One region of the Nocardioides oleivorans genome, then DNA from elsewhere that is predicted to be linked to it. Evidence: riboswitches for the same ligand, from Rfam matches in the RefSeq annotation. Region 1 holds a riboswitch; each other region holds the start of a gene.
What was found. A riboswitch is a leader RNA that binds a small molecule or an ion and turns the genes downstream of it on or off. The one in region 1 is predicted to bind cobalamin.

Region 1 (7,016 bases):
GGGCACCGAGAGCGAGCTCGCCGGATTCCGGTCCGCCATCGACTCCTTCGAGAAGGCCAACCCCGGAACCAGCGTGCAGCTGAACGCGGTGCCCTACGAGCAGATGTTCACCAACGTCGACGCCCAGATCCAGGCCGGCAACGCACCCGACGTGTTCCGGGTGCCGTACTACTCGTTCGGCGCCTACGCGGGCGCGGGCCAGCTGCTCGACCTCACCGACCACCTCGACAGCGGCTTCTCCGACCGCTTCACCCCCCAGGCCTGGGCGGCCGTGCAGAACGGCGGCTCGCCGTTCGGCGTCCCGCACCACACCGACACCTCGGTGATCCTCTACAACAAGCAGGCGCTGGAGACGGCCGGCATCGACGCGGTGCCCACGGCTCTCGACGAGGCATGGACCTGGGACCAGTTCGACGAGGTGGCCAGGCGGCTGCGCAGGTCGCTTCCCGACGACAAGTTCCCCTTCGCCTACAACTGGCAGGGCAACGGCGTCACGCGGTGGCTGAGCTGGCTCTTCGAGGCCGACGGCCGGTTCCTCGAGGACGACCTCCTCACCCCCGCGATCGACTCCGACGCAGGTCGAGCCGCGGTGGAGTTCACCCAACGGTTCTTCCCGGACCGCCTCGTGCCGCCGAACTCGTCGGTGAAGGCCACCACCTACGCAGCCGACCTCTGGTACGGCGAGACCGTGGCGATGACCTTCGGCGGAGCCTTCCTGGTGCCCGACACCGAGGCGACGGTCGACTTCGAGTGGGGGGCGACGTACTCCCCGCGCAACGTCCGCGCCGGCGGCGACTTCGGCGGCAACGCGCTCGTCGCCACCCGCGACGCCGACCCCGAGCTCGTCGCGGCGTTCTTCGACCACGTCACCCAGGCCGAGCAGATGCGCCAGTTCTGCGCGGGCGCCTCGCTCCTGCCGACCCGCGCCGACCTGGTCGAGGGCGGCATCGAGTTCGCGGTCCGACCCGAGCTGTCGCCGGTGTTCGTCGGTCAGGCGAGCACCGTCCAGGCCCAGGACTCCGGACAGGTCGCCTCGCCCTCGATGGCGAGCATCATCACCGTCCTGCAGGACCAGCTTGAAGCAGCCTTCGTCGGCGGTCAGGGCACGGAGGCCACGATCCGCGGCCTCGCCTCGGGGATCGGGGAGGCAACGGCCGGATGAGGCAGGCGGCTCGGGTCGAGGCCCGCGCGGCGTACGCCTTCGTCGCGCCGACGGCACTCCTGCTGGGACTGTTCGTCTTCCTCCCGCTCGCGTGGGCGGTCGTGATCAGCTTCCAGAGCACCGACGGGTTCGGCCAGGGTGCGTGGATCGGCCTCGACAACTACGCGCGGCTGCTCGGCGACTCCCGGTTCTGGCGGGCCAGCCTCAACACCCTGGTGTTCACGGTGGTCGTCACGCCGTTGTCGATCGGTCTCGGGCTCGCCGCGGCCCTGCTCCTCGACGCGGCGCTGCCGGCGCGACCGCTCTTCCGCACCGTGCTGATCCTGCCCATGGCGGTCTCCGGGGTGGCCACGGCGCTCGTGGGGCTGCTGTTCTTCGACGAGAACACCGGGGTCCTCAACAGCATCCTCGCGTCCTTCGGCCTCTCGGAGCCGGCCTGGCAGTCCGACGGTCCGTGGGCGTTCGCATCCGTGGTGCTCGTGACGCTGTGGTGGCGGGTCGGCTTCAACATGCTCATCTACCTCACGGCCCTGCAGGGCACCGACCCGCAGCTGCACGAGTCGGCGATGCTCGACGGCGCGTCGTGGGTGCAGCGGCTCAGGCACGTCACCATCCCCGCGCTGCGACCCGCGACCTTCTTCCTCGTCATCATCAACGTCATCTACTCCTTCCAGGTGTTCGACCTCGTCTTCGTCCTCACCGGCGGCGGTCCCGAGGACTCGACCTCGGTGCTGGTGACCTACGCCTACGAGCAGGGCTTCACCCAGCGCGACCAGGGCTACGCCGCGGCCGTCGGCATGGTGCTGCTGGTCGCGACCCTCGCCTTCACGACGCTCCAGTGGCGCCTCAACCGCGGACGGGACGGTGAGGCATGAAGCTCCTCCGGACCGTCGCCGCCTCGGTCGTCGCCCTCGTCCTCGTGTTCCCCCTGTACTGGATGGTCGTCGTCGCGCTCTCGAGCCGCCGCGACCTGCTGGGTGGTCGCGTCGGCGTCCTGCCCAGCGACCTGACCACCGACAACTTCCGCCGCGTGCTGGAGGCGTTCCCGGTCGGGACCTGGTTCGGCAACTCCGTGGCCGTCTCCTTGTCGGTGGCCGTCCTGACGGTGGTCACGAACCTGATGGCCGGGTACGCCTTCGCGCACCTGCGCTTCCGCGGGGCGAGCCCGCTCTTCGTGCTCGCACTCGGCACGCTCGTGCTGCCGGTCCAGGTCATCATGGTGGCGCTGTTCCGACTCGTCACCGAGCTGCAGCTCTACGGCACCTACTGGGCGGTCATCCTGCCCACCTCGGCCTCGGCGCTCGGGATGTTCCTGGCGCGCCAGTTCTTCCTGGGGATCCCTCGTGACCTGCTCGACGCGGCCCGGCTCGACGGGGCAGGGGAGTGGCGGACCTTCAGCCGCATCGTCCTGCCCAACGCCAAGCCGCTCGTCGCCGTGCTGTTCTTCATGAGCCTGCTGTCGTCGTGGAACGACTTCGCCTGGCCGTTGATCGCCCTCAAGGACAACGAGCTGTTCACCCTGCCGATCGGCCTGCTCTACCTCCAGGGCCAGTACGGGCCCGACTACACCGCGACGATGGCGTACGCGCTGGTCAACGTCGCGCCGATGCTGGTGCTGTTCGTGATCTTCCAGCGGTTCTTCGTGCAGGGCTTCACGTCCAGCGGCCTGCGCTGACGGGCGGCGGGGCGTGGGCCGGGGCGTGGCGCCCCCGGGGTCGCGTGTGTAGATTGACCGCGAGCCAGTCACACCCGCACGTCGGGTGAGGGAATCCGGTGAGAATCCGGAACTGTCGCGCAGCGGTAAGAGGCGACGGGCGAAGCACACAGCCACTGGACCGAGAGGTCTGGGAAGGCGCTTCGTCCGGTTGACCCCGAGTCCGAAAACCTGCTGGTTCGGTCCATCACACGAGCTTCGCGATCTGAGCTCCCGACACCGGCAGGCCCCCCTTTGCACCAGCTCCGTGCTGCGCCCCCGCGCCGCGCCCCGAGGCGTGTCCCCGTCCCGGTCGCGCTCGTCGTCCTCGTCCCGGCGATCCTGGTCACGGCGGTGGTCTCGACCGGCTTCGGTGCCGAGCCGCTTCCGGTCGGCGTCGTCGTCGAGGCGCTGGCGGCCCGCTTCGGCGACGGCCCGCGGGACCCGGCGTACGACGCGATCGTGTGGGAGCTCCGGCTGCCGCGGACCCTGCTCGGGTTCGTGGTCGGTGCGGGCCTCGCGGTCGCCGGGGCCGGCATCCAGACGCTCGTCCGCAACCCCCTGGCCGACCCGTACCTCCTGGGTGTCTCCTCGGGCGCGAGCGTCGGTGCCACGGCCGTCATCACCCTCGGCGTGCTCTCGGGCGCCGGGACGTGGGCGCTGTCGGTCGGTGCGCTCCTCGGCGCGCTGGCGGCCTCCGCGATCGTGTTCGGCATCGCCCTGCTCCAGGGCGGTCTGACGCCGCTGCGCCTGGTGCTCACCGGGACGGTGCTGTCGGCTGCGTTCTCCTCGATCGCCAGCTTCATGGTGTTCAAGAGCTCCGAGCCGCAGGCTGCGCAGTCCGTGCTGTTCTGGCTCCTCGGCTCGCTGTCGGGCACCACGTGGGCCCAGCTGTGGCTGCCGCTGGTGACGGTGGTCGCCTGCTTCGCGCTGCTGATGTCGGCGAGCGGGTGGCTCGACGCCCTCGCGGTCGGACCCGAGACGGCGGCTGCGCTCGGTGTCCCGGTCCCCGCCCTGCGCATCGCACTGTTCGTCCTGCTCTCCGTGCTCGTCGGCGTCCTGGTCGCGGTCGCCGGGGGCATCGGGTTCGTCGGTCTCGTCCTGCCCCACCTCTCGCGCCTCCTCGTCGGCCCGCGACACCGCGCCAGCCTGCCGGTGGCGGCGCTCGCGGGCGGGCTGTTCCTGGTGTGGGTCGACGTGATCACCCGGGTCGCCGTACGCCCGACCGAGATCCCCCTGAGCGTGGTCACCGGGCTGATCGGCGCCCCGATCTTCCTGCTGCTGCTGGGCCGTCGGGCCTACCGGTTCGGAGGCGAGTCATGACCACCGCCGACGTCGCTGCGCCGACAGCGGCGAAGACCGCCCTCGAGGTGCGTGACGTCTCGTGCGCCATCGGCCGCCGCACGATCCTGGCGGGGGTCGACCTCGAGGTGCGTCCGGGGGAGGTGCTCGGGCTGGTCGGCGCCAACGGCAGCGGCAAGTCGACCCTGCTCCGGGCGCTCGCCGGCGTACGTCCGGCCGCGAGGGGCGAGGTCGTCCTCGACGGCGTGCCGCTCTCCTCGATGCGGTCGCGTGAGCGCGCCCGACGCATCGCGTTCGTCGCCCAGGAGGAAGCCGCCCCGGCCGACCTGCTGGTGGTCGAGATGGTCGCGCTCGGGCGAGTGCCGCACCTGCGTGCGTCCGGCGGGATGGACGACGAGTCGCGAGCCGCGGTCGAGGAGGCCCTGCGCCTTGTCGACCTGGAGCACTCCGCCCAGCAGCCGCTCGACCGGCTCTCGGGCGGCGAGCGCCGTCGCGCGGTGATCGCCCGGGGCCTGGCCCAGGGGGCACCGCTGCTGCTGCTGGACGAGCCCACCAACCACCTCGACATCCGCCACCAGCTCGACCTGATGCGGCTCGTGCGGTCACTCGGGAAGACCGTCGTGGTCGCGATCCACGACCTCGACCTCGCCGCGACCTTCTGCGACCGGATCGCCGTGCTCCACGACGGCGGCGTCTTCGCCTGCGGCACCCCGGACGAGGTGCTCGTGCCCCACGTCCTCCACGACGCGTTCGGCGTGCTCGCCACCCGCGTCACCCACCCCCTCACCGGCAGGACCCACCTGCTGTTCAGCCACGATGAAAGGGAGCAGCACCCATGAGAAGCACCACCAGCCACCACGCCCGGACCGGTGGCAGCGTCCTCGCAGCCGTGTCGGTCCTCCTCCTCGCCGGCTGCGGCTCCTCGGGCGATGAGGACGGCTCGTCCTCCGGGGCCGGGTCCTCGGCGGACGCCTCGACCGTGTCGGTGTCCAACTGCGGGACCGACGTCGAGTTCCCGACGCCCGCGCAGGACCTCTTCGTCAACGACAGCAACCTGATCTCGATGGTGCTCGCCCTCGGCGCCGAGGACCAGGTGGCGGCGGTGTCCAGCATCGGTCGCGACCAGGAGGTCCTCACCGAGCACTACGGCGACGCGGTGGCCGGGCTCAACCAGGTCTCCGACGACTACCCGAGCCTCGAGACGGTCATCGCCGCGCGGCCCGACGTCATGGTCGCCGGCTGGAACTACGGCTACGACGAGACCAAGCAGCTCACCCCCGACAGCCTCGCCCAGCGCGACATCGCGGCGTACGTCCTCACCGAGTCGTGCCGCCAGGACGGCAGCGACGCCCGCGGCATCGTCGACCCCTGGACCGCGCTGCGCGAGGACATGACCAACCTCGGCGCCATCACCGGCACGCAGGACAGGGCGACGGAGGTCGTCGCCGACTTCGACGCCCGCCTCGACGCGCTCGACGCGTCGCCGCGCGCCGAGGAGGACCCGGTCGTCTTCGTGTTCGACAGCGGCGAGAAGGCCGTCTTCACGTCCGGTGCCTTCGGCGCGCCCCAGGCGGTCATCGAGGCCGGCGGCGGAGTCAACGCCATGTCCGACCTCGAGGACACCTGGACCGAGGTCTCCTGGGAGCGGCTCGCCGCCTCGCGGCCCGAGGCGTTCGTCTTCGTCGACTACCCCGGCCAGACCTTCGAGCAGAAGGTTGCCGTCCTGAAGGCCAACCCGGCCACCAGGGACCTGCCCGCCGTCGAGGAGGAGAGGTTCCTCAACCTGCCCTACGCGATGTGGACCAGCGGCCCGCTCAACATCGACGCCGCCGAGCAGGTGCGCGCCGCGCTCGAGGAGTGGGAGCTCGTGCCGACCGCGTGACGGCGACCAGGCACCCGGACGCTCCTGCGTGCGCCACCCCCTAGGGTCGGCGGGGTGAAGATCACCGCCGCCGTCCTCGAGGTGCTCGGAGCCGAGAGGCCCTACGCCAGCAGCACGCCGCTCACTGTCGGGGAGCTCGACCTCGACCCGCCGGTGGGACGTGAGGTTCTTGTGCGGATGGAGGCGGCCGGGATCTGCCACAGCGACCTGTCGGTCGTCGACGGCAACCGCCCGCGCCCGGTGCCGATGCTGCTCGGGCACGAGGCGTGCGGTCGCGTCGAGGCGGTCGGCCCGGACAGCGCGCTCGACGTCGGCCAGCGCGTCGTGATGACCTTCCTGCCCCGCTGCGGCGAGTGCGAGGGCTGCCGGACCGACGGCATCAGGCCATGCGTCGTCGGCAGCGCGAGCAACGAGGCAGGGCACCTGGTCGGTGGAGGGTCGCGGATCTCGCGCGGTGGCGAGACCGTCAGCCACCACCTCGGTGTCTCCGGCTTCGCGACCCGTGCGGTCGTCGACGAGCGATCCGTGGTGCCGGTCGGCGACGACGTACCTCCCGCGATCGCGGCGGTGCTGGGCTGCGCGGTCCTCACCGGTGGGGGCGCCGTGCTCAACGCGGGGCGTCCGCGGCCCGGCGACACGGTCGCGGTGGTCGGACTCGGCGGTGTCGGCATGGCCGCGCTGCTGACGGCGCTCTCCGTCGACGACGTCACGGTGGTCGGCATCGACGCCGCGGCCGACAAGCTCGACGTGGCCCGTGCTCTCGGCGCGCACCGTGCCCTCACGCCGGCCGAGGCGGTCGAGTCCGGTCTCGCCGCCGACGTCGTCGTCGAGGCGGCGGGCAACGTCCGCGCCTTCGAGACCGCGGTCGACGTCACCGGTCCGGGAGGTCGTACGGTCACCGTCGGCCTGCCACCCGCAGCCCCGATGGCCACCATCTCGCCGCTACGGCTCGTCGCCGGCGGCCGCTCGATCATCGG
Region 2 (7,016 bases), on a different contig from region 1:
CGCGCTCACCCAGCAGGCCACCCACCTGCTCCTCGACGAGCCGACCAACCACCTCGACATCCGCTTCCAGCACGAGGTCCTGGGGCTGGTCGCCGACCTGGCCCACGACCTGCACCGCACGGTCGTGGTGGTCCTGCACGACCTCAACCTCGCTGCGCGCTACTGCGACGACCTGGTCCTGCTCGGCGACGGCGGGATCGCCGCCACCGGCCCGGTCGAGGACGTCCTGGTGCCCGAGCTCCTCGAGCCGGTCTACGGCATCGGCATCGAGCGCGTGCGCACCGGCGACCAGCTCCACCTGCTCTTCCACCCGTTCCAGCCGTTCGAGCACGATCACCTGAGGGAGACCGCACCCGCATGACCGAGCAGCAGCTCCAGCACTCGATCAACGACTACTGGACCCGTCGCGCCCCGGCCTACGACGCCTACCAGCAACGTCCCGAGCGTCGCGACCTCGACCTGGAGGTGTGGCGCGGCATCTGGTCCGCGGCCCTCCCGGCCGCCCCGGCCGACGTGCTAGACGTGGGCACCGGCAGCGGCCACGTGGCGCGGCTCGTCGCCGGGCTCGGCCACCGCGTGACGGGCATCGACCTCTCGCCGGGGATGCTCGAGATCGCCGCCGGGGACGCCGCCTCCGACGCGACCTCCGACGCGACCTCCGACGTGACCTCCGACGTGACTCCGCCCCGGTTCCTCGCCGGCGACGCCGTCGACCCGGACTTCGCGGAGCAGTCCTTCGACGCGGTCGTCGGCCGCTACGTCATGTGGACCCTGCGCGACCCGGAGACGGCCGTCGCGCGCTGGGTGCGCCTGCTGCGACCGGGCGGCGTCGTGGCGATGGCCGACAGCCTGTGGTTCACCGACGGCCTCGGCGAGCTCTACGGCGAGCGGCCCGAGGGCCACCTGCCGCTGGCCGACGCCCGCTCCATCGAGGAGGTCGCCGACGCCCTCCGCCGGGGCGGGCTGGTCGACGTGGCCGTGACCCCGCTCGAGCAGGTCCGCGAGCTCGACCGCGCCCACGGCGTCGCGCCGGGTCACGAGGTGGTGCTGCAGTACCTGCTGACCGGTTGCCGTCCGCTCACGCCGGCCGACTGAGCCGCTGCGCCCAGACGGGGTCGTAGTCGGGGTGCGCGCCGTAGCCGAGCAGCAGCAGCCGGAGCTCGCGCTGCGACGGCAGCAGGCCCGATCGCAGGGTCGCGAGGACCTCGTCGATGATCGCGACCTGGGCGGCGAGACCGGGCCGCAGCAGGTCGCCCTCGCGCGCCGCCTCGCGCTCCCAGAGCCGGGCGAGGTCCTCGGTGAGCCGGTCGACGAGGAAGACGGCCAGCGACGTCAGGTCCGTGTCGAGGTGCCGCACGGTCACACCTTCGTCGCGGTGGCGGACGGCCGGAACGGCGAGCGCCGCAGGCTCTCCGGCAGGTCGGCGACTCCCGGGCCACCCGCCTGCACCCAGTCGGCGATCGCCGAGGCCTCGTGGCGCCCGTTGAGCAGGCCCAGCCACACCGGGCGCGCGCCGGCCCGGCGGGCGCCGGGCGACGGGCTCACCACGACGACGTCGGAGCGCTCGCAGGGGCCGAGGCAGTCCGTGACACGAACGGTCGCGGTGTCGCCGAGCATCGAGCGCAGGGCGTCGAGCCGGGCGGCGTGGTCGACCAGCGGCCGCTTCTTCGTCGTGCCGCAGCAGCAGCCGCGGCAGACGGTGACGGTGGGTCGGTCTGCTCGTGCGAGGGGTCGGTCCATCAGTCCTGCGCTCCATCTCTCGTGGAATCGTCGTGTGCGGAAATGGACGCAGGCGGTCTCCTGACTCCTGGGTCGAGCGCTGTTCCCGGCCTTCCCGGACGTGTGGTCCAGTGGCGTGTTCGGGCGCAGCTCCCCAGTCACAGTGGCGAGGACCGTGTCGGGCTTGCACCGACTTCCCGGTCTGCGTCTGGCGGCGAGTCTAGGGCAGTCGTCAGTCCTCGGCCGTGCGTGGCGCGACGCGCGACCTGGTCCGCGCGTCGACGACCTCGTCGAGGTAGCGCAGCACGACGGCCAGCACGGCCGTGAAGGGCACGGCCAGGAAGGCGCCCGAGATCCCGAACAGCGTGCCGCCGAGGGTGACCGCCAGCAGGACGACGGCCGCGTGGAGGTTCATCGACTTCGACTGCAGGATTGGGGACAGCACGTTGCCCTCCACCTGCTGCACGGCGACGATGAGCGCGAGCGCCAGCAGCGCACCGGTGGGCCCGTTGGACACCAGCGCGATGAGGACGGCGATCGAGCCGGCGACGAAGGCGCCGACGATCGGCACGAACCCGGCGAAGAAGGTGAGGACGGCCAGCGGGACGGCCAGCGGGACGCCGATCAGCAGGAGGCCGCCACCGATGAGGACGGCGTCGATGAGCGACACCAGGGCCTGGGTCCTGATGAAGCCGCCCAGGGTCGCCCAGGCGCGGTCACCGACCTCGGCCAGGTGCCGGCCGGCCGTGGGGCCGGCGAGCCGGCGCACCCACGGCAGGAACCGGGAGCCGTCCTTGACGAACAGGAAGGTCAGGATCAGGACCAGCACCAGGTTGACCAGCCCGTTGGTGATCGCGGAGACCCCGACCAGCACGCCGGAGGCGATGGTGCCGGCCGACCCGGTCAGCTTCTCCTGCAGCCCCTGGAGCCCGGCGTCGATCTGCTCCTTGGAGACGAAGTCGGAGCTCTGCACCCAGTCCTGCACGTGCTGGAGCCCCTCGCTGGCGCTGTCGACGATGTCGCCGCCCTGCGAGGCCACGGACGGGGCGATCGTGTAGCCGACCCCGACCACCACGAGGATGGCGCCGAGGACGGTGATCGCCGCGGCGAGCGCGTTGGGGAGCTTGAGGCGTCGGCGCAGGAAAGAGGCGACCGGCGCCAGGACGGTGCACAGGATCAGGGCCATCAGCACCGGGAAGATGATCACCCAGGCGTACTTGACGACGAGCCCGACCAGCACCAGCCCGAGGGCGATGCCGACGAAGCGCAGGCTCCACCGCGCCGTCCACGACAGGCCGTGGCCGATGGTCTCCTCGCGCGACGGCGGCGCCGGGACGGGCGCAGGCGTGGGGGCGGGTTCGGGGGTGCGTCGTCGAGCCATGGACGACACCTTGTCAGTCCCGGCCCCGGTCCATACCACCCGAGTGGGTCGTGGACCCCGAGACAGCGGTCACAGCGGGGTGGGGTCAGGTCCCGCAGAAGGTCTGGTAGCCGGCGAACGACTCCGGGGCGGGCTCGGCGTACCTCTCCAGCCCGGGACGTGCGTCGTACGGCCGGCGGACCGCCTCGAGCAGCCGGTCGAGCGGGCCGAGGTCACCGCCCGTGGCGGCGTCCAGTGCCTCCTCGACGAGGTGGTTGCGCGGGACGTGGACCGGGTTCACGCGGTCCATCGCGTCGGCGTCGGGGGAGAGCGCGAGCCAGCGCGCGGCCCAGGCGTCGTACGCCGCCAGGTCGAGCACGAGCCCGCGCGCCGCGTCGGCGTCGCCGCGGGCCGCTGCGCCGAGCGCCCGGAAGAATCCGGTGTGGTCGACGTGGTTGTCGCGCATCAGCTCGACCAGGTCGCCGGCCAGCCCCGCGGTGACCTCGTCGGGGAGCCCGTCGGGGAGGCCGAGCTTGGCGCGCATCCCGCGCGACCACGCCTCGGAGTAGGACGTGCGGAACCGGCCGAGGGAGGCGGTGGCGATGGCGACCGCGTCGTCCTGCTCCTCGGCGAGGAGGGGGAGCAGGGTCTCGGCGAAGCGCGCGAGGTTCCACTCCGCGACCACCGGCTGGTTGCCGAAGGCGTAGCGCCCGCCGGTGTCGATCGAGCTGAAGACCGTGGCCGGGTCGAACGCGTCGATGAAGGCGCACGGGCCGTAGTCGATGGTCTCGCCGGAGATCGTCATGTTGTCGGTGTTCATCACGCCGTGGACGAAGCCGACGAGCATCCACTGCGCGACGAGCGACGCCTGCGCTGCCATCACGGCCTCGAAGAGCGCGAGGTGGGGCTGCTCGGCGTCGGCGACGTCGGGGTGGTGCCGCGCGATGGCGTGGTCGGCGAGCCTGCGCAGCAGGTCGAGGTCGTCGGTGGCGCGGGCGTACTGGAAGGAGCCGACGCGCAGGTGGCTGCTGGCGACCCGGGCGAGGACGGCGCCCGGCAGCACGGTCTCGCGGTGCACGGGTCGTCCGGTCGCGACGACGCCGAGCGAGCGGGTCGTCGGAATCCCGAGGGCGTGCATCGCCTCGCTGACCACGTGCTCGCGCAGCATCGGCCCGACGGCCGCGTAGCCGTCGCCGCCGCGCGAGAACGGCGTACGGCCGGAGCCCTTGAGGTGCAGGTCGCGCAGCCGGCCGTCGGCGTCGGTGAGCTCGCCGAGGAGCAGCGCGCGGCCGTCGCCGAGGCGGGGCGAGTAGCCGCCGAACTGGTGGCCGGCGTAGGCCTGCGCCACCGGGGTCGCGCCCTCCGGCACCGCGGTGCCGGTGAGCAGGCCGAGCCCCTCGGGCGTGCGCAGCCAGTCGGGGTCGAGCCCGAGCTGGGTGGCGAGGGGCTCGTTGAGGGCCAGCAGCTGCGGCTCGGGCACGTCGGCGGCCTGCCACGGGAGCGCGAGCTCGGGCAGCGTGTCGGCGAAGTGGTGCCCGAGGTCGAGCGGGACGACGGCGGCATTCACCCTGTCGACGATACGGGGGAGGCGGGCGCGGCCTCAGGCGCCGCCGGCGGGCAGCGCCTCGAGCATGATCTCGGGGTTGTCGCGGGCGGTGACCATCGCGCGCCACTGGTCGACGAACAGCGCCATGTGGGTGCCGTCGCTGCGCTCGAGCACCTCGATGCCGCGCATCCCGGCCAGCGCGGTGGCGCCCTCGGCGTTCGTGCGGCGCGCGACCTGGTAGTCGAGGCGGGACAGGCGGATCGGCGAGTTGAACTCGTTGGTCATCCGGTCCTCGACGACCTCGAACTGCATCGGGCCGACGGCGGCGAGCACCGGGTTCTGGTCGCCGCGCAGGTCCGAGCGCAGCACCTGGACGACACCCTCCTGGTCGAGCTGCTCGATGCCGCGGCGGAACTGCTTGTAGCGGCTGATGTCGCCGGCGCTGGCGGTCACGAAGTGCTCGGGCGCGAAGCTCGGGACGGGCGGGTACTCGATCGACTCACCGACGTAGACGGTGTCGCCGACGCGCAGGGCCTGGGCGTTGACGAAGCCGATGATGTCGCCGGGCTCGGCGGTCTCGACGGCAGCGGTGTCGCGGCCGAAGACCGACTGGGCGAACTTCGTGGCGAACGGGCGGCCGCTGCCGGCGTGGGTGACGACCATGCCGCGCTCGAAGTGGCCGGAGACCACGCGGGCGTAGGCCAGTCGGTCGCGGTGGGCGTTGTTCATGCCCGACTGCACCTTGAAGACGAAGGCGCTGAAGTCGTCGTCGGTCTCACGCACGGAGCCGTCGACGCCCTCGGTCGCGCTGGGGTCGGGGGCGATGTCGAGCAGGAGGTCGAGCAGCTGCGCGACACCGAAGTTCTGCAGCGCCGAGGCGAACATGACGGGCGTGGTCTCACCAGCCAGGAAGCGCGCCTGGTCGTGGTCGGCCTCGTCGAGGGTGAGCAGCTCGTGCTCCTCCTCGGCCGCCTGCCACTGGTGGGCGTCGGTCTCCTCGACCTCGTCGGGCGCCATCCGGCGCTCGGGGGCGCGGGTCGCACCACCGGCCGTGCGGGTGTACTTCACGAACTCGCCCGTGCGCCGGTCCAGCACGCCGCGGAAGTCGCCGGCCTCGCCGACGGGCCAGGTGAGGGGAGTGGGCCGGAGCTTGATCTTCTCCTGGATGAGGTCCATCAGCTCGAGGGCCGAGAGGCCGGGCCGGTCCCACTTGTTGATGACCGTCAGCACCGGGATGCCGCGCAGCGCGCACACCTTGAAGAGCTTGAGCGTCTGCGGCTCGAGCCCCTTTCCGGCGTCGACCAGCATCACGGCCGAGTCGACGGCCGACAGCACGCGGTAGGTGTCCTCGGAGAAGTCGCTGTGGCCGGGGGTGTCGACGAGGTTGATCACGTGGTCGCGGTAGACGAACTGCAGGGCCGCCGACGTGATCGAGATGCCGCGGGCCTTCTCCATCGCCATCCAGTCCGACACCGTCGCGCGACGGTCGCCCTTGCCGTGCACGGCGCCGGCCTCGGTGATCACCCGGGCGTGCAGCGCGAGGGCCTCGGTGAGGGTCGACTTGCCCGCGTCGGGGTGGCTGATGACGGCGAAGGTACGGCGGGGGCGGGTGTCGGGCACCGCGCGAATCTACCGGCGATCCCGCCCGGACGCCGTTTCGGCGGCGTGCGTCAGGATGGCTGCGTGAGGCCACGCTTCGTGCTGCACGACCACCGCAAGCCGAGTCCGCACTTCGACCTGCGGCTCGAGGAGGACGGCGTGCTGCGCAGCTGGGCCGTGCCCAAGGGCCTCCCGGTCGACACCGCGCACGACCGGCTCGCGGTGGCCGTGGGCGACCACGACCTCGACCACGTGGCCTACGAGGACGAGCACAAGTCGATCGCCGACGAGGGCACGTGGGAGGAGCACGACCGCGACGAGCGGCGGTTCGTGTTCTCGCTCCACGGCCGCGACGGCGTACGTCGCTATGCGCTCATCCACACCGGTGGGAAGCAGTGGCTGCTCCACCTCACCCGGGAGCAGCCGGGCGCGCGCTGAGCCGCAGCAGCACGACAGCCCCCGCCAGCACGCTGGTCGGGGGCTGTCCGTCGCTGGGGAGGCGACGTGCGTCGTGGTGCCTCGCCCACAGGGGGGTGGGGGAGCGAGGCCCGGTCGACGCGGTGGGGAACCGGGTGTGTCGGTGGGTCGGGTCGGGGCTCAGAAGGTGAGGGAGCCCTGGCAGACGTTCCCGTCGCGGGTCGCGCGGAACACGATCCGGTCGGCACCCGCGGGGTCGGCGATCTTGCGCTCGACGCTGAAGGAGCCGCTGCGACCGCCGGTCGTCGCAGAGCCGCGGCTGGCGACCGAGCCGTTCTGGCTGATCGTCCAGGCCCACGCCTGGCCGGCGCGGTT
Region 3 (7,016 bases), 330 kb from region 1:
GGGAGGCATCGGTCGAGGTCATCGATTAGAACTATGACCGCTTCGTAGGGGGAGGCGGCAACGAGCTCGCCGAACAGCGTCCTGAAGCTTTGGATGTCGTTTGCGTGCTCTGCGTTGTCGTCGCCAGCACCGATCTCGTCAGGGGGCTCAGCGAGTGCCGTTTTCACCTCGCCGGCAACAGCCCCGGCACCCGTGGCCGCCAGGCTCACGACTTCCGGGTCGAGATCGGGGCTCACGACCTGCATAACGATCGGCGTCGCGCCGGCAACCATTGAAGCGCTAACACGTCCGCTGCGTCGACCGAGTCTCTTGAGGGCCTCGACGACCCTTCTGAGTCTAGTAATGTCGGCGGACAGTGTCGGCGCGTTCTTCTGGAGCGCATCGAGAATCGACGTCATCAGGGCGGTCTTGACGTCGTCGTAGTCCTGGTGCTGCCACGGGCTAAATTCGATGACCAGATAGCTGGGCTGGTCTACCTGTTCGCCATCAATCTCGACCGCAGCGGTGAGCGCAGCGATCTCACGGCCGGCGATACCCATGAGGCTGCTCTTGCCAGACCCCCAATCACCGAGCACGCCTACCGTGAGCGGGAGGAGTCGCGGCTCGGTGAGCGCAACAACCAGCCCGTCAACTAAGAAGTCGAACCCGAGTAGATCGAAATCGGCCTCGTTGTCAGCCCACACAGCAACCCCCGCCTCTGATGCAACCACGCTGCCACAGGGGCAGCACTGACGTAGCATTCTTGCCTGCTGACGCCTGGCAGTCGCGTTTACGACATCCGGGGTCTACCAAACCTTGTTGTTCTTGACGATCTCTCCCGCGCAAACGTGGCGGTTCACCGAGACTTCTTGCGTTGAAGCGATACGAGCCGCATCCCTCAGTTGGCCGCGCTCGACATTGGCTCGCGCCGAGGGTCGGTGTCAGGAAACAATGCATCTGTGCGAGACACCATCGACCAGTTCATGTGGCCGTTCCAACATTCATTCCGAGTCACCTTGGAACTTGCGGCTAGCCAGATCTTCGAGCAGATCGGGTTTGGCCTCGGGGTCCGAGCCTTCCTAGTCGGGTTCACCGACGACCCCGGGCAGCGTCACCCGATCTGTTTCGAGTCCGAGCTCGACGAGCTGGCCAAAGTCGATCTGAGCCACGTCCCCGCTGACGCACGCACCAGATATGCCGACAACGCTGGGTCCACCACGATTATCACCAGTGGTCGGCACCACGACCGCTACCACCGCGGGCTTCTCGACTCCATGCGCGCCGAGGCTGTTCAGGATGCACTGACGTCCTCATCCGCCGGCGCCGACCTCACGTTCTTTGTCGGGAGGTCCGCGCGCATAGGCGCGTACGAGATTCATCCCGTTGCCGCCGTCCCCACCGGCCGCTGGAACGGTAGGCCAGCCTTGAGCAGGACAACCATCGACCGGTACTCGGTCACCCCTTCCTTCCAGCATGCGGTGATGGAGGAACTGCTCTTAGCCGTTCTCAGCGACCTCCGCAACATCGAGCCACCAGAGATGTTCATGCCCAGCTGGGCCGCACGCTCCGAGATCATCCGCAAGGCGGCACAACGATTCGCGCAATCGGTCGCTGTCTATAGCGGCTACGAGTTCGCATCAGACGTAGCCGTGGCACTCGACGAAATCTCGGCTCAACCGTACGAGGGCCGAAGCAGCAATGGTGCCCTGGCCCTCGCCTCACCGGACAACCCGAAGATCGATCTCACTCTCCGGTTCGCAAGACCCATCCCCCTGTCCGAGACGCGTTCCATGCGCAAGGCGCTAGAGATGGCCACAAACGACCTCCATCTGCTGTGCGATGGCGAAAAGGTTCACGGTCTCGCAAAGATTCGAGACACGTATTCATCCGCGGACGAGGATATTTTCAGTTTCGTTGTCGTGGCTCGCGGTGCCTGGGAACTGCGTCATCACCTAGACAGGCTTCTCCGCGTCGAGAACACGCGCCCTACCTTCCCTCAACCATCCATCGATCCCGATGCCTTCAAGAGCATCGCCCGTCGCGTATTTTCCAGTTCTGTCCCAGCCGATGCGGAAAGACTGTGGGATCTCGCGGACCACGCATCCAAGGCTTCGCACGGCACGATCCTCGTCGTGCACAACGACGCACCGGGGGAGGCCGCACGGCTCGCTCCCCAAGCGCAGCAGGTTGCGCCGGGGCACCTCAACCCTGAACTCATCGACGCAATCACGCGCATCGACGGGGCGGTACTCGTGGATCCCGCGGGCGAATGCCACGCCATCGGGGTGATTCTCGACGGTGAAGCCACCGGAGACGGAGACCCGGCGAGAGGAGCCAGATACAACTCAGCAGTGCGCTATGCGAAAGCCAACGATCGGAACTGCATGGTCGTCATCGTGAGCGAAGACGGAATGATCAACGTGCTCCCAGACCTCCGCCGTCAAGTCACGCGCGCCGGAATCGAAGAGGTGGTACGGAAGGTCGAGGCCGCTGTCACGAACGACCCTGAGGATGGTGTGTTCAACAGGCGGTGGCGGCACATCGAGTCCGTTGCCTTCTACCTTTCCGCCGACCAGTGCGACCGGGCAAATGACGCTCGCGAGCAAGTTGAAGCCAAGCGCAGTAGGCATGCGAAGCGCGAATCGAATGACGGCCTTGGACACATCCTCAACGTCTCCTGGAAGAGGCTTACTCCAAACGCCGCGATGGACGCCACGTACTTCTATGAGGGCTGCAGTTAGAGGTCGGCTGCCAGAGCGGACTCAGATACATCGGAACTGTGGCGCGCCCGCAACAGAGGTCGCAGGGGGTTTGGGGCGCAGGAGCCCTCAGTTGACGAGTACTTCCTGAAGCTTGCATGCCGCCGCCCGTGCATCTCTGAATGAACACTGGGCGCTCGCCTAGCGAGGGTCAGCGCATCACTCTGGGCTACTCGTCGACGGTTGGATGTGCGGCATTCTGGGCGGATCGCAGCAGGTCCTGCGCTTCAGACTGGCGCTCGATCTAGAGCCCACTGAGTGACCCTGCGCGCGGGCGTCCACCCAGTGAAGGTCCCTACTGGCGCCGCGGTCTCGACCCCGATCCGAGTCAGCTCGCCGCCGTGGTCGGCGTACGCCTTGGCGAGCAACGTCTCGGTCTCGAGGGTGACGCCGTGAACGACGAGGCGGCCGCCTGGCTTCAACGCGGCGAGGCAGGTGTCCAGGACGCCTTCACGAGTGGCGCCGCCCCCGATGAAGATCGCGTCCGGGGCTTCGAGATCTGACAGTGCTGACGGAGCTCGGCCTTCGACGACCTGGAGGTCGGGGACGCCGAGAGCCTGAGCGTTCCGCGCAATTCGAGCCGCACGCTCGGGGTCGGACTCGATGGCGATCGTGCGGCATGTCGGGTGGGCGCGCATCCACTCGATGCCGACCGAGCCGGCACCCGCGCCGACGTCCCAGAGGATTTGCCCGGGGGCGGGCATGAGGCGGGCGAGCGCGGAGGCGCGGAGGTCTCGCTTGGTGAGCTGGCCGTCGTTCTCGAAGGCCGAGTCCGGCAGTCCGGGCGCCCAGGAGGCCAAGCCGTTTCCGGACACCCCGATGGCAATGATGTTCAACGCGGGAGACGCGACCGACCACGAGGAAGCGACGCCTGACCGAACACTTTCGGTCGACGAGCCGAGGTCCCCGAGGACCGTGAAAGAAGAGGCACCCCACCCGGCAGAGGTCAGCAACGACGCCACCGCAGCGGGTGTCGAGGCATCCGACGAGAGCACCAGGATCCGGCGGCCCGGTGCTAGGGCTAGCACCAGACGTTCCAAGGGACGACCAACAAGCGAAACGACCTCGCAGGACTCGGAAGACCATCCCATCCGCGCCCGAGCCAGTGCCACCGACGAGATGGCGGGCACCACCCGCACCGGAGCGCCGTACTCCAAGAGCGTCGTTGCGATCCCCGACACCAGCGGGTCACCGGAGGCAAGCGCGACGACCGGGCGACCGGCGTACTCAGCGAGCAGCGCAGGCAGAGAAGCAGCCAACGGCGAGGGCCACGACACCCGCACCTGACCGCCGACGGAGGGCACCAGGGAGAGGTGTCGCGAGCCGCCCCAGAGCACCGACGCCTCCAGCACCAGCGACTGCGACGACGGGGAGAGCGAGACCCAGCCGTCGGCGCCGATCCCGACGACCACGATCTCCGTGGGCACACCAGTGGACGACATGGCCGCAGACGCTATCGTGACGCGGACAAGGCGAGAGGTGCCCCGAAGCTTGGGGAGAATCTGGGAAGCCGGTGAAAGTCCGGCACAGGGCCCGCTGCGGTGACTCGAGACGTCGAACATGACGATCCGGGAAGTCCGAAGACCGGCCTCCCGTCGACCAGTTCCAACCTGGCAACGAGAGCGGGAGCCCCCATGCCACAGCAGTACCCCCTCTGCGCAGTCGTCGGCAGCGACGACATGACGCTCGCCCTCCTCCTCACCACGATCTCCCCCGAGGTCGGCGGCGTGCTCGTGCGCGGCGAGAAGGGCACGGCCAAGTCCACCACCGTCCGCGCCCTCGCCACCGTGCTGCCGCCCATCGAGGTGGTCGCCGGCGACCGGTTCTCCTCCGCCCCCGGCGAGACGTCACCCGACGGAGCCTGGGGCAGCGACGCGGAGACCGAGACCCGGCCCGTACGCCTCGTCGAGCTCCCCGTCGGCGCCACCGAGGACCGCGTGCTCGGCTCGCTGCACCTCTCCAAGGTGCTGGCCGACGGCGTCGCCGAGTACGAGCCCGGCCTGCTCGCCCGCGCGCACCGCGGCATCCTCTACGTCGACGAGGTCAACCTCCTCCACGACCATCTCGTCGACCTGCTGCTCGACGCCGCCGCGATGGGCCGCTCCACCGTCGAGCGCGACGGCGTCTCGGTCGCCCACGCCGCCCGCTTCGTGCTCGTCGGCACCATGAACCCCGAGGAGGGTGAGCTCCGCCCCCAGCTCCTCGACCGCTTCGGCCTCACCGTCGAGATCGCCGCACCGCGCGACCCGCAGCTGCGCGCCGAGGTCGTCCGCCGCCGGCTCGCCTTCGACGCCGACCCCGACGCCTTCGTCGAGTCGTACGCCGACGCCGAGCGCGCGCTGACCGACCGGATCGCCGCCGCCCGCAAGCTGCTCCCCGAGGTCGAGCTGACCGACGCGGTGCTGACCAAGGTCGCTGAGGTGTGCGCCGCCTTCGAGGTCGACGGGATGCGCGCCGACATCGTCACCACGCGCACCGCGATCGCCAACGCGGCCTGGAACGGACGGACCCACGTCACCCGGGCAGACATCCGTCAGGCGGCGCTGCTGGCGCTGCCCCACCGGCGGCGGCGGAACCCGTTCGATGCTCCCGGGCTCGACGAGGAGCTGCTCGACCAGGTTCTCGGGGACGAGGAGCCGGACCCTGAGCCGCCGCTTCCGCCGGAGCCGGACGGTGATGGCGGAGGCGACGACCAGGCGCCGGAGTCCGATCAGGGCGATGGTCCGGACGCCGGGTCGGATGGATCGGGTTTCGAGACGGGCGCAGAGCGCCCTCCTCAACCAACGGCGGAAAGCGCAGAGCGCCCTCCTCAACCGACGGATCAGCAGGAGGACCCGGGTTTCGACACGGGCGCAGAGCGCCCTCCTCAACCAGCGGATGGTTCGGGCGCCGGGCAGACGTCGGTCATTGGAGCTGCGGACCCCTACAAGGTGAAGCGGTTCGAGGTCCACGGCACGGGCGCCGGGGAGTCGGGCAAGCGGAGCCGCGCGCTGACGAGCAACGGGCGCCGGATCGGGGCCGACCCGACCGGCAACGGCGGGCTGCACCTGATCGAGACGATCCGGGCAGCGGCTCCTCACCAACAGGCACGAGGGCGCCAGGGTGGTCGGATCCTCTTCCAGGACGGCGATCTGAGGACGGCACGACGTGAGGGACGCGAGGCCAACCTCGTCCTCTTCTGCGTCGACGCGAGCGGATCGATGGCCGCGAAGAAGCGGATGGAGCAGGTGAAGACCGCGATCCTCAGCCTGCTGCTCGACGCCTACCAGCGCCGCGACAAGGTCGGGCTGGTCACCTTCCGCGCCGACAGCGCCGAGGTCGCGCTGCCGCCGACCCACTCGGTCGACATCGCAGCGAAGCGGCTCGCCGACCTGCCGGCAGGGGGTCGTACGCCGCTCGCCGAAGGCCTGCTCACCGCGGCCGAGGTGCTGCGGGTCGAGAGGGTGCGCGACCCGCGACGCCGCCCGCTCCTCATCGTGATCACCGACGGCCGGGCCACCCAGGGCGCCGACGCCGTGGTCAGGAGCCGGCAGGCTGCCGCATGGCTCGCGGAGCAGCACACCAGCGCCGTCGTCGTCGACTGCGAGCAGGGCCCGATGCGGATGGGCCTCGCCGGTCAGCTCGCGCTGGCCATGCAGGCCACGCACCTCCCGCTCGCGGAGGTCAGCGCGCAGGCCCTCACGAGCATGGCGCGCGCGGCATGAGCAGCCAGCTGGGTCAAGGTCTCTACGACGTCATCGCCCGCCGGCGCGACGTACGAGCCGAGTTCAGCGGCGACGACCTGGACCAGGACGCGCTGCGACGGGTGCTGCGAGCCGCCCACCAGGCGCCGTCCGTCGGGCACTCGCAGCCGTGGGACTTCGTGCTGGTGAAGGACGAGGTGAAGCGCAACGAGTTCGCCGAGCACGTCGAGACGGAGCGCAAGATCTTCGCCGACCAGCTCGACGGCGAGCGGCGTGCCACCTTCGAGAAGATCAAGGTCGAGGGCATCCGCGAGTCCGGCCTCGGCGTGGTCGTGACGTACTCCCCCGGACGGGGCGGGCAGCACGTGCTCGGCCGTCACGCGATCGCCGACGCCGGCCTCTACTCCACCTGCCTGGCAATCCAGAACCTCTGGCTCGCCGCCACCGCCGAGGGCCTCGGCGTGGGGTGGGTGTCGTTCTACCGCGAGGAGTTCCTCGCCGACCTCGTCGGCCTGCCCGACGGCGTACGCCCTGTCGCGTGGCTCTGCCTCGGGCCCGTCACCCGCCTGCAGGAGGTGCCCGACCTGGTCCGGCA
Region 4 (7,016 bases), 300 kb from region 1:
TCGAACCGGGTGGCGAACCTGTGGTTCGACGACCTCGACGAGGACGCCGCTCCGGGGCAGCGGTTCCACGTGGAGGTGTACGTCGCTGCGGAGGCGCGCGACGCTCGGGTGGCCGCCGCCCTCGCTGCCGGCGGCACGGTCGTGGACGACTCGCAGGCGCCCGGGCTGACGGTGATCGCCGACCAGGAGGGCAACCGGGGCGTCATCTGCGTGGCGTGATCGCTCGCTGCTCAGCCAGCGGCGAGTGGGGAACGGTCGGGTTGGCGTAACCGGCCGGCGGGAACCCGACGGTTCCCCACCCGGGTGGCGGGTGGGTCACCCGAGAGCGATCAGGGACTTCCACGGGGTCACGACCAGCGCCTCCGGCAGCGTGACCGAGAGCTTTCGGTCGAGCACGCCACCCTCGATCGGGACGTGCACGACTCCTTGCGCGACCTCGCCCGGGGGCGGGGGGTCGGAGGCGACGAGGGCGCGGGGGTCGGGGTCCTGCGAGGGGAGGGCGACCGGGAGCTCGTCGACGTGCCAGGCGGCGTCGTCGCCGCGGCCCCGGACCTGCTGGAAGGCGCGGGCCAGCCCGTTGAGGCGGGCGGCGGCCTCGGTGAGCGGGACGACCGGGCCCCAGGCCGACGACCCGATCCGCAGCTGCACCTCGCCCGGGGAGAGCGCGACCAGGCCGAGGTCGGTCGAGCGCCCGGCGAGGTCGCCGCGGCCGTCGTCGAGGACGAAGAGGAAGCGGCCGGGCAGCGACGCCAGCGACGGTGTGGCGCACATGCGCGCGTCGAGCTCGGCGACGACGGGGCGCAGGTCCGCGCGTCCGCCGACCAAGCCCGACAGCGGTGAGGCCATCACGTTGCGGACGAGCTCGTGCGCCGGGTGGGGCAGCAGCCCGGTGTCGCGGATCGCGGAGACCACCTCGTCCGGCAGCGAAGCACCGGAGCAGGGCAGCGCGCGCAGCTGGAGGTTCGCCCGCTTGGTCAGGTGGACCTGCCCGTCGCCGTACTCCTCCGCGACCGCGACCAGCGACAGCAGTGTCGAGCGCGAGAGGTGACCGCCCGGGAGGCGCAGCCGGACGAGCGCTCCGTCGTCCGCCGGCCACGGTCGGAAGACGCCCGGGCAGAGGTCGCCTCGGGTGCGCTCGGTCATGGGCCGAGTGTGGCAGTAGGCTCGCGGCAGCCACCTGCGTGGGACCAGGAACCCGGTGCGAGTCCGGGGCGGTTCCGCCACTGTCAGGCCCGCCAACCGGTGGGCCGAGCCAGACACTGAGCCACGCGGGATCCGACGAACGAGGGGCGAGAACCCCCCTGGAGGAAATCGTGCGCATCGCACTCCTGTCCACGTCCGACACCGACCTGCTGAGCGCCCGGGCGTCCGGCGCCGACTACGTCCTCGCCAACCCGGCGCGGCCCGGCCACCAGTCGATGGCCGCGGTGATCGAGGGCTGCGACCTCGTCATCGGCCGGCTGCTCGGCTCGCCGCAGGACCTCTGCTCCGGCTTCACCCGTGTCGCCGCGACCGGCATGCCCGTCGTCGTCCTCGGCGGGGAGCAGTCGCCGAGCGCCGAGCTGATGGAGCTGTCGTCGGTGCCGATGGGCGTCGCGGCCGAGGCGCACCGCTACCTCGCCGAGGGCGGCCCGGAGAACCTCACCCAGCTCCACGCCTTCCTCTCCGACACCGTCCTGCTCACCGGCGAGGGCTTCGAGCCGCCCGCGGTGCTGCCGCAGTGGGGGTACGCCACCCGCCCGCAGGCCGAGACGGTCGCGGAGGGCAAGGCCCGGGTCGGGGTGCTCTACTACCGCGCCCACGAGGCGAGCGGCAACACCGCCTTCGCCCACGCGCTCGCCGACGCGGTCGACGCGACCGGCCACGCGGTCGGCGTCCCGATCTTCGCGGGCTCCCTGCGCTCCGCGCCCGACGAGCTGTACGACGCCTTCGGCTCGCTCGACGCGCTGATCGTCACCGTGCTCGCGGCCGGCGGCAGCACGCCCGCGAGCGCCAGCGCGGGCGGCGACGACGAGTCGTGGGACGTGGCGCGGATGTCGGCGCTCGACATCCCGATCATCCAGGGCCTGTGCCTCACGAGCAGCCGCGAGGAGTGGCTCGCCTCCGACGACGGCGTCAGCCCGCTCGACTCGGCGACCCAGATCGCGATCCCCGAGTTCGACGGCCGCATCATCACCGCGCCGTTCTCCTTCAAGGAGGTCGACTCCGACGGGCTGCCGCACTACGTCGCCGACGCCGAGCGCTGCGCGCGCGTGGCCGGCATCGCGGTCAAGCAGGCCCGCCTCCGCTCCCTCCCGAACGCCGAGAAGCGGCTCGCGCTCGTGCTGTCGGCGTACCCCACCAAGCACGCCCGCATCGGCAACGCCGTCGGCCTCGACACCCCCGTCTCCGCGATCCGAATGCTCAACCGGCTGCGGGCGGAGGGCTACGACCTCGGCGCCGACAACGTCGTCACCGACATCCTCGAGCGCGACGCCACCGACACCGAGAAGGGCGACGCGCTGATCCACTCGCTCATCGAGGCGGGCGGCCAGGACGAGGAGTGGCTGACGCACGCGCAGCTGATCGACGCGCACGTGCGGATCACGCCGGAGCAGTACGCCGACTGGACCGCCGACCTGCCCGAGGACCTGAAGGCCGACATGGTCGAGGCCTGGGGCGAGGGCACCGGGTCGCTCTTCACCAACGACGCCGGCGAGCTCGTCCTCGCGACCGTGCAGGCCGGCAACGTGGTGCTGATCATCCAGCCGCCGCGCGGCTTCGGCGAGAACCCGATCGCGATCTACCACGACCCCGACCTGGCTCCGACCCACCACTACATGGGCGCCTACCGCTGGCTCGAGCAGGGCTTCGGGGCCGACGCCGTCGTGCACCTCGGCAAGCACGGCTCGCTCGAGTGGCTGCCCGGCAAGAACGCCGCGCTGTCGGCCTCCTGCGGCACCGACGCGGCGCTCGGCAACCTGCCGATGATCTACCCGTTCCTCGTCAACGACCCCGGTGAGGGCGCGCAGGCCAAGCGCCGCGCACACGCCACGATCGTCGACCACCTCGTGCCGCCGATGGCGCGCGCGGAGTCCTACGGCGACATCGCCCGGCTCGAGCAGCTCCTCGACGAGCACGCCAACATCGCCGCGATGGACCCGGCCAAGCTGCCGGCGATCCGCGGCGAGATCTGGCAGCTCATGCACGCCGCCGAGATGCACCGCGACCTCGGCCTCGACGAGCAGCCGGACGACGAGTCGTTCGACGACTTCATCATGCACGTCGACGGCTGGCTCTGCGAGATCAAGGACGCCCAGATCCGCGACGGCCTGCACATCCTCGGCGACGCCCCGGCCGGCGAGGCCCGGGTCAACCTGGTGCTCGCGATCATGCGTGCCTCGCAGGTCTTCGGCGGGCAGGCCCAGGCGGTGCCGGGCCTCCGGGCAGCGCTCGGCCTGAAGGAGGGCGCCGAGGCCACCACCGCCGTCGACGCGATCGAGGCCAAGGCCCGTGAGCTCGTGCAGGCGATGGACGCCGCCGACTGGGACGTCGCCGCAGCGGCCACGCTCCACGACGACCCCGAGGTCCAGCGGGTGCTGGAGTTCGCGGCCACCCAGGTCGTGCCTCGCCTCGCCCGCACCACCGACGAGATGGACGCCGTCGTGCACGCGCTCGACGGCGGCTTCATCGCCGCCGGCCCGTCCGGCTCGCCGCTGCGCGGGCTGGTCAACGTGCTCCCGACCGGCCGCAACTTCTACACCGTCGACCCGCGCGCGGTGCCGTCGCGCCTGGCCTGGCAGACCGGCATGGCGATGGCCGAGTCGCTCGTCGCGAAGTACGTCGACGAGACCGGCGGCTACCCCGAGTCGGTCGGCCTGTCCGTCTGGGGCACCAGCGCGATGCGGACGTCCGGCGACGACATCGCCGAGGTGCTCGCGCTGATGGGCGTGCGCCCCGAGTGGGACCCGGCCTCGCGCCGCGTCAACGACCTCACGGTCATCCCGCTCGACGAGCTCGGCCGCCCGCGCATCGACGTCACGGTCCGGATCTCCGGCTTCTTCCGCGACGCCTTCCCGCACGTGGTCTCGATGCTCGACGACGCCGTCCGGCTGGTCGCCTCGCTCGACGAGCCGGACGAGCAGAACTACGTCCGCGCGCACACCCGCGCCGACCTCGCCGAGCACGGCGACGAGCGCCGCTCGACCACGCGCATCTTCGGCTCCAAGCCCGGGTCGTACGGCGCCGGCATCCTCCAGGTCGTCGAGTCCGGCAACTGGCGCAGCGACCAGGACCTCGCCGAGGTCTACACGGCCTGGGGCGGCTTCGCCTACGGCCGCGACCTCGACGGCGCGCCCGCCGCCGACGACATGCGCACCAACTACAGGCGCATCAAGGTCGCCGCGAAGAACGTCGACACCCGCGAGCACGACATCGCCGACAGCGACGACTACTTCCAGTACCACGGCGGCATGGTCGCCACGGTGCGCGCGCTGACCGGCAGCGACCCCAAGGCGTACGTCGGTGACTCGACGACCCCGGACGCGGTGCGGACCCGGACGCTCCAGGAGGAGACGAACCGCGTCTTCCGCGCGCGCGTCATCAACCCGCGCTGGATCGGCGCGATGCAGCGCCACGGCTACAAGGGCGCCTTCGAGCTCGCCGCCACCGTCGACTACCTCTTCGGCTTCGACGCCACCGCGGGCGTGGTGCACGACTGGATGTACGAGTCGCTGGCCAAGGAGTACGTCCTCGACGAGACCAACCAGCAGTTCCTGCGCACGTCGAACCCGTGGGCGCTGCGCGGCATCGTCGAGCGGCTGCACGAGGCCGCCGACCGTGGCCTCTGGGCCGAGCCGGACGCCGACGTGATGGCCGCGCTGCAGCAGGTCTACCTCGACGTCGAGGGTGAGCTGGAGGACCGGTGACGTCCCGGGTCCGCATCATCGGGATCGGCTGCCACCCGGAGCAGCTGACCCTGGAGGCGCGGTCCGCGATCGAGTCCTGTGACTACGTGATCGCGGCCGACAAGGGCCAGGACGACCCGCTCCTCGCGCTGCGTCGCTCGATCTGCTCCTCGGCCGGCGTCGAGCTGGTCGCCGTGCCCGACCCGTCGCGTGACCGCTCCTCGGGCCTCGACGAGGCCGGCTACGACGGGGCGGTCCTCGACTGGCACGACGCCCGCGCAGCGGCGTACTCCTCCGTCATCTCCGCGCGACCGGGCACGGTCGGCTTCCTGGTGTGGGGCGACCCGGCGTTCTACGACTCGACGATCCGCGTCGTCGACCGGCTGGGACTGGAGTACGACGTCCTGCCGGGCGTCTCCGCCATCTCGCTCCTCGCCGCCCGCCACCGGCTCGTGCTCCACGAGGTCGGCCGACCGGTGCTGGTCACGACCGGCCGCCGGCTCGCCGCCGAGGTCGAGGCCGGGCACGACAACCTCGTGGTGATGCTCGACGGCCGCCTCCAGGCCTCGGAGCTGCCGGACGACTGGGACATCTGGTGGGGCGCCAACCTCGGCAGCCCGCACGAGGAGCTGGTCTCCGGACGCCTGGCCGACGTGGTCGGCGAGATCACTGCATCACGGAGCCGGGCGAAGGACGCCGACGGCTGGGTGATGGACACCTACCTGTTGCGGCGCGCGTCCCCCGCTGGTTGAGGAGGTCGCGCAGCGCGATCCCCGCTGGTTGAGGAGGTCGCGCAGCGCGATCCCCGCTGGTTGAGGAGGTCGCGCAGCGACCGTCTCGAAACCCCTCAGCCCTGGTCGCCGGGCCAGGGTGCCGGGTCGCCCTCGGCTCGTCACAGGACAACGGATCCCGGCGAGCGGTGCTCGGCGCTGGGCGGGCAGGTGCCCATGGCGGCGCAGGTGACGATCCCGACGACGACGACGATCGCGGCTGCGAGCGGGACGGCGAAGATGACGTACTCGAACCCCTGGAGCCAGCCGCCGCCCGGCCCGACGCTCTCGACGTACTCGGCCGAGCCCCACCACAGGCCGGCGACCACACCGAGGCCGGCGACGGCTCCGACGTGCCAGCAGAGCTCGCACGCCAGGACCACGAGGACGGCCGCGCCCGAGGCGGCCAGGAGGTAGACGCGTCCGTCGATGCCGTAGGAGTCGACGGCGAGCGCGTGGGCGGTGCCGAGCCAGGCGAGGGCGACGGCGATGACCGAGGGGACGAGGGCGACGGAGGCGTGGGTGCGAGGCATGGCGCCACGGTAGGAATCGCGGGCACCGACTGGATTGAGCACTGGTGCTCAGCCGGCATGGCCCGCTCGGACAAGAAATCAAAGTTGAGGGGAATCGACTCAACTTCTGGTGCGTTGAGGAGGTACCGGCCAGAGTGGGCCGGGACACCACGACGGAGGAGATGAGTTGAGCACGTTCGGTGCCGAGAAGTTCACCACCCGCAGCCGCGAGGTCATCGAGGCTGCCCAGCTGGCCGCCACCACGGGCGGCAACACCCACACCGAGCCCATCCACCTGCTCGTCGCGCTGCTCAAGCAGGAGGACGGCACCAGCCGCAGCCTCGTGCAGAAGGCGGGCGTGGACGCGGCCACCCTGCTCGCGCAGGCCGAGGGCGTCCAGCGGCAGCTGCCGCGCGCGACCGGTACGACGGTGCAGCAGCCGAGCGGATCGCCGTCGCTGACGCGCGTGCTCGCGAGTGCGCTCGACCTCGCCGGCTCGATGAAGGACGACTACGTCGCCACCGACCACCTGCTGGTCGCGATCGCGACGGTCGAGTCGCCCGCCCAGAAGGTGCTGACCGACGCCGGCCTCACGGCCGCCGGTCTGCGGGAGGCGATCACGGCCGTCCGCGGCAACCGCCGCGTGACCAGCGAGAGCGCCGAGGCGTCGTACGAGTCGCTCGAGAAGTTCTCCGTCGACCTCACTCGACAGGCCGAGGACGGCCGGCTCGACCCGGTCATCGGCCGGGACGCCGAGATCCGACGCGTCATCCAGGTGCTGTCGCGCCGCACCAAGAACAACCCCGTCCTGATCGGCGAGCCCGGCGTCGGCAAGACCGCCGTCGTCG

Region 2: linked by a shared signal. The riboswitch ahead of EUA93_RS18510 ((2Fe-2S) ferredoxin domain-containing protein) and the one ahead of EUA93_RS10470 (FecCD family ABC transporter permease) in region 1 are both predicted to bind cobalamin.
Region 3: linked by a shared signal. The riboswitch ahead of EUA93_RS08790 (magnesium chelatase subunit D family protein) and the one ahead of EUA93_RS10470 (FecCD family ABC transporter permease) in region 1 are both predicted to bind cobalamin.
Region 4: linked by a shared signal. The riboswitch ahead of cobN (cobaltochelatase subunit CobN) and the one ahead of EUA93_RS10470 (FecCD family ABC transporter permease) in region 1 are both predicted to bind cobalamin.

Annotation. Positions count from the first base shown of each region.
Region 1 covers NZ_SDWT01000001.1:2,184,145-2,191,160, forward strand. Annotated here, with positions in the region: gene EUA93_RS10455 (ABC transporter substrate-binding protein) at 1-1,162, shown strand, start outside; gene EUA93_RS10460 (carbohydrate ABC transporter permease) at 1,159-2,037, shown strand; gene EUA93_RS10465 (carbohydrate ABC transporter permease) at 2,034-2,837, shown strand; cobalamin riboswitch at 2,886-3,069, shown strand; gene EUA93_RS10470 (FecCD family ABC transporter permease) at 3,195-4,178, shown strand; gene EUA93_RS10475 (ABC transporter ATP-binding protein) at 4,175-4,996, shown strand; gene EUA93_RS10480 (ABC transporter substrate-binding protein) at 4,993-6,039, shown strand; gene EUA93_RS10485 (alcohol dehydrogenase catalytic domain-containing protein) at 6,094-7,016, shown strand, end outside.
Region 2 covers NZ_SDWT01000002.1:605,020-612,035, reverse strand. Annotated here, with positions in the region: gene EUA93_RS18525 (ABC transporter ATP-binding protein) at 1-361, shown strand, start outside; gene EUA93_RS18520 (class I SAM-dependent methyltransferase) at 358-1,095, shown strand; gene EUA93_RS18515 (hypothetical protein) at 1,079-1,357, opposite strand; gene EUA93_RS18510 ((2Fe-2S) ferredoxin domain-containing protein) at 1,360-1,740, opposite strand; cobalamin riboswitch at 1,794-1,919, opposite strand; gene EUA93_RS18505 (AI-2E family transporter) at 1,952-3,100, opposite strand; gene EUA93_RS18500 (protein adenylyltransferase SelO) at 3,186-4,646, opposite strand; gene EUA93_RS18495 (peptide chain release factor 3) at 4,680-6,245, opposite strand; gene EUA93_RS18490 (DNA polymerase ligase N-terminal domain-containing protein) at 6,309-6,662, shown strand; gene EUA93_RS18485 (hypothetical protein) at 6,822-7,016, opposite strand, start outside.
Region 3 covers NZ_SDWT01000001.1:1,851,828-1,858,843, reverse strand. Annotated here, with positions in the region: gene EUA93_RS08805 (KAP family P-loop NTPase fold protein) at 1-710, opposite strand, end outside; gene EUA93_RS08800 (diadenylate cyclase) at 939-2,720, shown strand; gene cbiE (precorrin-6y C5,15-methyltransferase (decarboxylating) subunit CbiE) at 2,966-4,180, opposite strand; cobalamin riboswitch at 4,199-4,345, shown strand; gene EUA93_RS08790 (magnesium chelatase subunit D family protein) at 4,373-6,442, shown strand; gene bluB (5,6-dimethylbenzimidazole synthase) at 6,439-7,016, shown strand, end outside.
Region 4 covers NZ_SDWT01000001.1:1,884,284-1,891,299, forward strand. Annotated here, with positions in the region: gene EUA93_RS08930 (4a-hydroxytetrahydrobiopterin dehydratase) at 1-219, shown strand, start outside; gene EUA93_RS08935 (nitrite reductase) at 316-1,143, opposite strand; cobalamin riboswitch at 1,137-1,283, shown strand; gene cobN (cobaltochelatase subunit CobN) at 1,314-4,907, shown strand; gene cobF (precorrin-6A synthase (deacetylating)) at 4,904-5,638, shown strand; gene EUA93_RS08950 (hypothetical protein) at 5,779-6,189, opposite strand; gene clpB (ATP-dependent chaperone ClpB) at 6,356-7,016, shown strand, end outside.